3 linked regions of the Methylosinus sp. H3A genome follow. The protein of the gene in region 2 interacts with the protein of the main gene of each other region in a pairwise test. Links are inferred from orthologs where the notes say so. Each region holds a gene or a part of one and is shown on either strand. Other genes may lie near its edges. The genes, in order: IY145_RS03115, IY145_RS14790 and IY145_RS05490.

What was found.
Region 1: the proteins of IY145_RS14790 (region 2) and IY145_RS03115 interact in binary tests that used the Escherichia coli proteins (3 or more experiments, as listed by UniProt). The link is inferred for Methylosinus sp. H3A from one-to-one orthologs.
Region 3: the proteins of IY145_RS14790 (region 2) and IY145_RS05490 interact in binary tests that used the Escherichia coli proteins (3 or more experiments, as listed by UniProt). The link is inferred for Methylosinus sp. H3A from one-to-one orthologs.

Annotation. Positions count from the first base shown.
Region 1 is NZ_JADNQW010000005.1:54,942-58,090, forward strand. Bases 41-3,039 are described here. They hold IY145_RS03115 (LytTR family DNA-binding domain-containing protein), read right to left. Parts: upstream 1,929-3,039; coding sequence 1,152-1,928; downstream 41-1,151. Other genes in these bases: IY145_RS03110 (ankyrin repeat domain-containing protein), read left to right, coding at 280-1,113; IY145_RS03120 (sensor histidine kinase), read right to left, coding at 1,925-3,034; IY145_RS03125 (LuxR C-terminal-related transcriptional regulator), read left to right, coding at 3,010-3,039. Outside these bases: more of IY145_RS03125, read left to right, coding at 3,040-3,149. UniProt on the Escherichia coli protein: Member of the two-component regulatory system BtsS/BtsR, which is part of a nutrient-sensing regulatory network composed of BtsS/BtsR, the low-affinity pyruvate signaling system YpdA/YpdB and their respective target proteins, BtsT and YhjX.
Region 2 is NZ_JADNQW010000005.1:2,528,465-2,531,516, forward strand. Bases 32-2,933 are described here. They hold IY145_RS14790 (glutamate-5-semialdehyde dehydrogenase), read left to right. Parts: upstream 32-787; coding sequence 788-2,080; downstream 2,081-2,933. Other genes in these bases: gmd (GDP-mannose 4,6-dehydratase), read right to left, coding at 32-489; IY145_RS14795 (nicotinate-nucleotide adenylyltransferase), read left to right, coding at 2,295-2,930; IY145_RS14800 (hypothetical protein), read right to left, coding at 2,883-2,933. In the rest of the region: more of gmd, read right to left, coding at 1-31; more of IY145_RS14800, read right to left, coding at 2,934-3,052. UniProt on the Escherichia coli protein: Catalyzes the NADPH-dependent reduction of L-glutamate 5-phosphate into L-glutamate 5-semialdehyde and phosphate. The product spontaneously undergoes cyclization to form 1-pyrroline-5-carboxylate.
Region 3 is NZ_JADNQW010000005.1:511,437-514,470, forward strand. Bases 38-2,921 are described here. They hold IY145_RS05490 (sulfate/molybdate ABC transporter ATP-binding protein), read right to left. Parts: upstream 2,079-2,921; coding sequence 996-2,078; downstream 38-995. Other genes in these bases: IY145_RS05480 (UDP-N-acetylglucosamine-peptide N-acetylglucosaminyltransferase), read right to left, coding at 38-422; IY145_RS05485 (VOC family protein), read right to left, coding at 604-975; cysW (sulfate ABC transporter permease subunit CysW), read right to left, coding at 2,092-2,921. Outside these bases: more of IY145_RS05480, read right to left, coding at 1-37; more of cysW, read right to left, coding at 2,922-2,970; sulfate ABC transporter permease subunit CysT, read right to left, coding at 2,963-3,034. UniProt on the Escherichia coli protein: Part of the ABC transporter complex CysAWTP involved in sulfate/thiosulfate import. Responsible for energy coupling to the transport system.

The sequences.
Region 1 (3,149 bases), 2.5 Mb from region 2 along the record:
CAGGCTGCCAGTCCCGCCATCTTCGCAAACGCTCGCGTCGCATCGAGCATGCGTCGAGGAACTCGAGCGCCAATATGCCGAGGAACAGCAACGCGTCGTCAAGAAGACTCTCGATGCCGACGGCTCCGACCATGAGACGTCGCTGGAAACAGCGGGCATAGAGCGGACGGAGACCGACAGCGCCCGTTATCAGGCGACCGTATGGCATCACCATGGGCGCGTTCGGACAGATCTCGAACAGATCGAAACGAGCCACAGCTTCGAGACCCGCCTGCGGGAATGCAAAGGCGCGACGCTCCACATCAGTGGCGAGACGGGCTACACTTTAAGCACATTCGAGCCGTGGAAGAAGTCCGCGCCATGAACTGGGCGAAGCGATCGGCCAGGCTTTCTCGCCGGAATTTTCTCTTGGGTGCAATTAGCCTGCTCCAGTTCTTATTGCCGAAGCCGAGCGGAGCCGAGCCGAGCTCTCGCGAGATATTCTTCGGCCCTAAGGTCGTCGCGCTGCTCGACGCAGCCATGCAGGGGGACAGCAAGCGCGCCGCAGAGCTCGTGGCCGCGGGCGCCGATGTGCGAGCGAGAGGTGACAGAAACGTCACGCTGTTGCAATGGGCTATGCTCAACAAAAGCCATATCGCCTTCCAAGCGCTGCTGAATGTCGGCGCCGACCCTGCGCAGCCCGGAATCGACGGCGATACGACGATTCACTTTGCCGCCAAAGCGAACGATCCGGCATATCTGCGCCTGCTGCTGACGCGCCGCATCGAGGTCGACGCCCGCAATGAGTTGACCGGCAGGACGCCTTTGATGGCGGCCTTGATGTGGGAGCGGGAGCAACAGTTCGAAATGTTGCTCGCCGCCGGAGCGCGTTTGAATCATTCCGACAACATGGGCAATACAATTCTGCACGTCGCGGCGCAGATCGGCGATCCGGCACGGGTCCTGAGAATCTTGCAGCGAGGAGCCCCGGCCGCGGCACGCAATCGGCAGGGCAAGACTTTCCAGCCTTATCTCTTCATGACGCAGGAGCGTCTGCTCACCGCAGAGGCGCGGCGCGCGCGGCAGGCGGTCGCCGAGTGGCTAGCACAGAACGGCGTTCCGCTCGAACAGTGAGCACGGTCCTAAGGAAGTCGGCCGAGAAGGCGCTCACGCTATGCCCGCGTGAGCCTCGCGCGGATCGACGGCGCATAGGTTCGCCCCACGCGCACTTCCGAACCATCGCTCAAAACCGCGATCAGCGCCGCGAAAGGCGCCTGCTTGATACGCGTGATGGCGCTGCGGCGCACAATCGCTCCGCGATGGATACGCAGGAACTCTTCACCGTCGAGACGGCGTTCGAGCGAGGACAGGCTCTCCTGAAAGAGATAGTCCGCGCCGACGACATGAATACGCACATAATCGCGTTCCGCCTGAAAGCGGATCACATTGGCCAGCGTGACGCGCAAGTATTCGCCTTGCGCCTTCACCCAGAACTCGGTCGGCTTTTTCGGCTGTTCGGTCAAAGCGCGCTTCAGGGAAGCGATCGTTTCCTGCAATTCGGCGACTCGGTCCGCCTGAAGGCGCGCGCCCGCGGCGATCCGCGCGCGCTCCAGGGCGCGAGCGAAGCGCCCCGGCTCGATCGGCTTGGTGACGTAGTCGACGGCATTGGCCTCGAAGGCGCGTAGGGCGTGATGGTCGAATGCGGTGACGAAAACGACCACCGGCGGCTCCGGTCCGAAGCTTTCCAGAACATCGAAGCCGCTACCGCCCGGCATTTGAATGTCGAGCAGAAGAATGTCGGGCCGAGATTGTTCCGCCGCGCGACGAGCCTCCCTGGCGTCGGCGGCTTCGTCGATCCGCCCGACCCATTCCATCTTCGCGAGCAGACGCAAGAGCCTGCGGCGCGCGAGCGGCTCATCGTCGACGACGAGAATCGTGAGCTCGCTCATGCGAGCCGCCACGGGAGCTCGATGAACGCGCGGTAGCGGCCGGGCGCGACCGGGCCGGATGAAAACGAGCTGTCGCCTTGAAAGCGGGCGTGCAGACGTTCCGCGACGTTGCGCAATCCGACTCCCATGCCGGCAGGCTTCTTGCCGTCATCCTCCATCGGCATGTCGTTCTCGACCGTGACCCGAAGCCGGTTTGCCTCACGGCGCGCGCGCAGCGCGATCTCGACCTTGCCGACAGTGGCGCCGACGCCGTGCTTGATGGCATTCTCGATCAGCGGCTGCAGGATCAGGCTCGGCACAAGGGCGCTGCGCACATCGTCGGGCATGTCGATGCTGAACGCCATCCGGTCGGAAAAGCGTTCACGCTCTATCTGCAGATATTCCTCCTGAAGAGCCAGCTCATCCGCCAAGGACACGTCATGCATGGGATCGAGCGACAAGGTCGCGCGCAGGAATGTCGAGAGCGACAGGACCATGCGCTCGGCGCGGGTGGCCGATCCCTCCTCGATCAGGCCGGCGATCGAGTTCAGCGTGTTGAAGAGAAAATGCGGATTTACCTGGTACCGCAACGCGCGCATTTGCGCCGACAGCGCTTCCTCACGGGCAGCGGCTAGCCGACGTCCGCGGTCATGGAGTTCGAAACTGAAGATGAGGCTGACGAACAGACAGGACCAGCCAAAAAACAACGCCGCACCTAAGGCTGTGTCGTTGATGAAACTATTCCAGTCGTGAGCTGCCAGTTGTGGCAAAGGGTAGACAGTTTGAGCGGCATAGCCCAATGCAGCCCAAACCGGCGCCGCTGCTAGGGAGATCAAGAAGGAGGATACGACGAAAATCGGCAGGGAGCTTTCCGATGGCCCGCGACGGCTCGCCCACCTATCTAAGCAAAACAAAATATACGAAATTCCAGCTGTAATAAGCCATCCGGACCCATATCGAAGAATTTTTTCTGCAATATATGCGACGCGCTGGGTGTAGTCTACAGATTCTGTTGTTTTAAGAATCCAAAGAACAACTGATGAAAGGAACGCGCCACCCCAATAGATCAGGCCGAAACGAATTGTGGCCTGACGGATGGCGCATGCGTTGGACGATCGCTTCATCATCCTTCATTTCCTCTTCAGATTTACCCACGGCGACTTCCGTTCACCGACTCGTGGCGCCATCCGCAGCGCTTCCGCAAAGCCGTGCCGTTCGTCCCTCCACAGTCGCCATTCGCAG
Region 2 (3,052 bases):
GGTGATCCAATGACCGTAGAGCTTGGCGACGGCATAGGGGCTGCGCGGATAGAAGGGCGTCTTCTCGCTCTGCATCGGCTCCTGGATGAGGCCGTACATTTCGGAGGAGGAGGCCTGATAGAAGCGCGCGCCGGGAGCGCCGAGCCGCACCGCCTCGAGCACATTGGCGACGGCGACGGCGGTGATGTTGGCGGTGAGGATCGGCTGGCGCCAGGAGGAGGCGACGAAGGACTGTGCCGCGAGATTGTAGATCTCGTCCGGCTTCACCTCCTGCACGATGCGCAACAGGCTCGAGAGATCGCCGAGATCGCCGTCGAGCAGATGCACGTCATCGGCGACGCCGAGCCAGCGGAGCCGATGGTCCTCGACGCCCCGATGCGAGGAGCGTCGGATCACGCCATAGACCTCATAACCTTTGCCGAGCAGTAGTTGTGCGAGATAGGCTCCGTCCTGCCCGGTAATGCCCGTCAACAGCGCGCGTTTCGTCATAGAAGAACCTCTTTCGGCGAAGCGCTCCGACCGACGCCCGCCGGGACGCCGCATCGCATGCGTCCAGAGGCGCCATCGGGCATTTGCCCGGGAATGGATCGGCTCGGGAAACGAGAGCGAGCCGTTTTCGCCTTCCGCGGGCGATGTCTCGAGATCGAATTCCCGCGAGCCGTGGATATGAGTTGCAGGCGTATTACAAAAGGCCTCGTCGGAAGGCAAGTCTGCTCGATTCGAGCCCGCTTTCGGGCGCAGGGCGATTCATGGTAGCGGATCGCGAGCAGCGGAAAAGGCGAAAAAAATGGCGCGAGCGGAAGCAGTCGTGACGGGGGAGCGGGAGTTGGGCGATCTGATGGCCGAGCTCGGCCGCAGCGCCCGGCAGGCGGCGCGGGCGGTCGCGCTGGCTCCGGCCGAGGTCAAGAATGCGGCTTTGCGCGCGGCGGCGTCGGAATTGCGTCGGCGCGCGCCGGCTCTGCTCGCCGCCAATGCGCTCGATGTGGCGGAGGCGAGAGGCCGCGGAACGGTCGCCTCCTACCTCGATCGGCTGACGCTCGACGACCAGCGCGTCGAGGCGATGGCCCGCGGCCTCGAGGAGATCGCCGATCTGCCCGATCCCGTCGGCCGTCTGCTCGCCTCCTTCGAGCGGCCGAACGGTCTGCTCATCGAACGCGTCGCGACGCCGCTGGGCGTCATCGGCGTCATTTATGAGAGCCGGCCCAATGTCACCGCCGACGCCGGCGCCCTCTGCCTCAAGGCCGGCAACGCCGCCATATTGCGCGGCGGCTCGGAGAGCCTGCGCTCCTCGCGCGCGATCCATGAATGTCTCGTCGCCGGTCTCGTCGCGGCGGGTCTGCCGGAGGCGGCGATCTCACTCGTGCCCATCGCCGACCGCGCCGCCGTCGGCGCCATGCTCGCCGGGCTCGACGGCAATATCGACGTCATCGTGCCGCGCGGCGGCAAGAGCCTCGTCGCGCGCGTGCAGCATGAGGCGCGCGTGCCGGTTTTCGCGCATCTCGAGGGCATTGTTCATGTCTTCGTCCATGCGGAAGCGGATCTCGACATGGCGAGACGCATCTTGCTCAACGCCAAGCTGCGCCGCACCGGCGTTTGCGGCGCCGCCGAGACGCTGCTGGTCGATCGCGCCTGTGCCGCCACACATCTGTCGCCGCTGGTGAAGATGCTGCTCGACGCCGGCTGTGAAGTGCGCGGCGACGACGCCGCGCAGGCGGCCGACGCGCGCGTGCTGCCGGCGAGCGAGGAGGATTGGCGCGCCGAATATCTCGACGCCATCATCGCCGTGCGCGTCGTCGACGGGCTCGAGGCGGCGATCGCGCATATTGAAACCTACGGCTCGCATCACACCGATTGCATCATCACGCAGAACGAGGATGTGGCGCGGCGCTTCATGGCCGAGGTGGATTCGGCGATCGTGCTGCACAACGCCTCGACGCAATTCGCCGATGGCGGCGAGTTCGGCTTCGGCGCCGAGATCGGCATAGCGACGGGCCGCATGCATGCGCGCGGGCCGGTCGGCGTCGAGCAGCTGACGTCGTTCAAATATCGCGTGCATGGCGCCGGGCAGGTGAGGGGATGAGCGCGCGATCTTCGTGCGCGCATCCTTCTCCCGCTTGCGGGAGAAGGCAGCCTCGCGAAGCGAGGTCGGATGAGGGCCCCGGCGATTATCGCGATCGTCGGCGGCAATTCGGTTCGTATGCCGAAAACCGCGGCGGCCCTCATCCGACCCGGCTTCGCCGGGCCACCTTCTCCCGTAAACGGGAGAAGGGGCGCGAACATTCGAAGATCGCGCGATGATCCGCCTGCCGCCCCATGCGCCGGGGATGCGGATCGGCCTCTTCGGCGGCTCCTTCGATCCGCCGCACGAGGGGCACGCCCATGTCTCGCAAGTCGCGCTGCGGCGGCTCGCGCTCGATCGGCTCTGGTGGCTGGTGACGCCCGGCAATCCGCTGAAGCAGACCGCCGGCCTCGCTTCGCTCGCGCAGCGCATCGCAGCGGCGAGAAAGCTCGCCCGTGATCCGCGCATCCTCGTCACCGGCCTCGAGGCGGAGATCGGCGCGCGCTACACCGCCGATACGCTGCGCTTCCTGCATCGGCGCTGTCCGCATGTGCGTTTCGTCTGGATCATGGGCGCGGATAATCTGTTGCAATTCGACCGCTGGCGCGATTGGGAGGAGATTGCGCGGACGACGCCCATCGCCATCGTCGATCGGCCGGGCGCGACCTTCCGGGCGATGTCCGCCAAGGCGGCGCAGCGCTTTTCTCGCGCGCGCCTGCCAGAGCGCGCGGCGCCGTTGCTCGCAGACGCCGCGCCGCCCGCTTTCGTCTATCTGCACGCACCGCGCGTCGCGCAGTCTTCCACCGCGCTGCGCAGCGCGAAATTATTTGCCGGCGCTGCGGCGCTGCCACCAGAGCAGGGCGGCCCCTAGGCCGATCATCGGCACGACGACCAGCACATAGGTCCAGACCGTGCCTTCGTCATAAGGGTGACTGTCGTAATAGCCGAACTCGACCGCCTGCTGATACGGGTTGCGGAAGAAGAAGGTGACGA
Region 3 (3,034 bases), 2.0 Mb from region 2 along the record:
AAGGAGTCGAAGGCGCCGACGAGCCGGTGGCGCATCGCCTTCCCGTCATCGGCTCCATAGGAATAGGCATTCACGCAGAAGCGCTCGCGATCATGCGCCTCGAGCGTCTCGATCAGCAGCAGCGCTGTCGCATGGTCGTGGAAATCATTGGAGAGATAGCCGAGCTTGATCTTTCGTCCGTCCGCGGCGCGGAAACGAAAGTCCAGCGTATGCCGCTGCGCCGCCGCCGCGGTGCGCCGATCGCGCGTCCATAGCTCGGAGCAACGCCGCTGATCCGTCGCGCCGACGCCGGGCTGCGACAGGAGCAGAAAGGGCGACAATGCGCCGGAGCCGTCCGCCGTGAGAAGATCGTCGAGCGCTTTCGCATCCTCTGCGAAATCGTCCCATTCGCACATGCTGCGGCTGCGTCCGGGCGATCGCATCGCCGTCTCCCAGGTCGAAGTGCCTTCGCCTGGGCATGAGGGCGCATGTCGCCTTCCGGATCAGACACTCGAAGGGAAGCAATCGATGCGCCATCTCTTCCCACTCTCAGGGGAAAAGCGCGGCCGCATGGCGGCCCTCGGCTGCTATTTCACGAAAGACCGTTCCCGCGTCTCGGCAAAGCTACTGGCATACCGCTTCCAGCCGGTGTCCGTCGAGATCGATAACGAAAGCGGCGTAGTAGCTCGGCCCATAGTGCGGCCGCAGGCCGGGCGCTCCGTCGTCCTGCGCGCCGTGCGCGAGCGCCTCGGCATGGAAAGCGCGAACGGCCTCAGGAGTTGGGGCGACGAAAGCCAGATGAAAGCCCGCGTCGACGCCTATGTCGGACGCCGAGCGTTGCTTCAGAGCAAAAGGCTCACGCCCGTCCGGCGTCCCATAGCCGACCGACTTGGGTCCGGTGTAGAGCCGCACAAAGCCGAGCGCGGCAAGGATGGCGTCATAAAACACCACCGCCTGCCCGAGATCGGACACGCCGATGGACAGATGGCAGATCATCATCCAGCCGCTGGGCCCCCTCAGATCCCAGCGCCGTCGCCGAGCGTCTCCTCGGCCGCCGTCGAGAAAATCCGCACATTGTTCAGCGACAGCGGCACGCTGCTGCCGAGCTTCGCGCCCTCGCGGTCATCCGTGTCGACCTCGACCGTCTGGTCGTAGCCGGGAATGGAGATCGAGGCGCGCAGGCCGGCCGCCGTGCGGCGCACCGCCTCGACGCGCCCCTCGAGCGCGCCGATCGAGCCCCCGTGCAGAGCGATATCGGCGGGACGGAAATAGACGCGCGCCGGTCCGTTGCGCAGATTTTCCGAGGAGACGTGCAGCTCCTTGCCCTGAAAGATCACCTTGCCGTCGGCGACCTGCACCGGCAGCGCCAGCGCCTCGCCGACAAAGGAGAGCACGAAGGGCGAAGCCGGCCGGTCATAGAGCTCGTCCGGCGTGCCGATCTGCTCGATACGGCCCTTGTCCAGCACGACGACGCGATCGGCGAGCTCCATCGCCTCATCCTGGTCGTGGGTCACGAAGACGGTGGTCAGCCCGGTCTGGCGATGCACGTCGCGCAGCCAGCGGCGCAAATCCTTGCGCACGCGCGCGTCGAGCGCGCCGAAAGGCTCGTCCAGCAACAGCACGCGCGGCTCGATGGCGAGCGCGCGTGCGAGCGCCACGCGCTGCCGCTGACCGCCGGAGAGCTGCGCCGGATAGCGCGCGCCGAGCCCGTCGAGCTGCACGAATTCGAGCAGCTTTCTCGCGCGCTCGACAATCTCCGCGCGGGAGGGACGCGAACGGCGCGGACGCACCTTCAGCCCATAGGCGATATTGCCGGCGACGGTCAGATGCTTGAACAGCGCATAGTTCTGGAACACGAAGCCGACGCGCCGCTCCTGCACGGAAAGCGTCGTGGCGTCCTCGCCGTCGAAGAAAATGCGGCCGCGCTCGGGAGAGGAGAGCCCGGCGATGGCGCGCAGCAGCGTGGTCTTGCCCGAGCCCGACGGTCCGAGCAGAGCAACGAGCTCGCCGCGCGCAATCGTCAGATTGACGTCGCGCAACGCAGGATAATCGCCGAAATCTTTCTCGACGCCCTCGATGCGAATCTCGACGCCCTGCAGATGCGGCGCATCCTCAGTGACGGCGTCGACCGGCGATTTGACCGGCGAAGCGCCATTCGAGAAACGTCTTGAATCCAAGAGTGACGAGAGCCAGCCCAGCCAGGAGGGAGGCGAGGGCGAACGCCGAGACGATGTTATACTCATTGTAGAGGATCTCCACCTGGAGAGGTATCGTATTGGTCAGGCCGCGAATATGGCCCGAGACGACCGACACCGCGCCGAACTCGCCCATGGCGCGGGCGTTGGCGAGGAGCACGCCATAGAGCAGGCCCCATTTGATGTTGGGCAATGTCACCGTGAGAAAAGTGCGGAAGCCGCTCGCCCCGAGCGTCAGCGCCGCCTCCTCCTCCACCGTTCCCTGCTCCTGCATGAGCGGGATCAGCTCGCGCGCGACAAAGGGGAAGGTGACGAAGATCGTCGCGAGAACAATGCCCGGAATGGCGAAGACCACCTGAATTCCATGCGCGGACAAAAAGGGCCCGAGAAGTCCCTGCGATCCGAAGACGAGCACATAGACGAGACCGGAAACGACCGGCGAAACGGAGAAAGGCAGATCGATGAGCGTGATCAGCACGCTCTTGCCGGGAAAGGAGAATTTTGCGATCGCCCAGGCCGCGCAGAGGCCGAAGAGGGCGTTGAGCGGCACGACGAACGCCGCGACGATCAGAGTGAGGCGGATCGCGGCGCGCGCATCCGGCTCGTCGAAGGTCGTGAAAAAGGCGCCCGCGCCCTTGGCTAAGGCCTCGGTGAAGACGACGGCGAGCGGCATCAGCAGGAACAGGCCGAGAAAGGCCACTGAGACGCCGATCAACAAATAGCGCGTGAACGGAGTCTCCTCTGTCACGCTGCGCGGCGCAGAGATCGGAACGGCGGAAGCGAGCGCCTCAGACATGGCCGAATCTCCTCTGGCTCCACGCTTGGATCAGATTGATCGCGAGGAGCACGGAAAAGGAGAT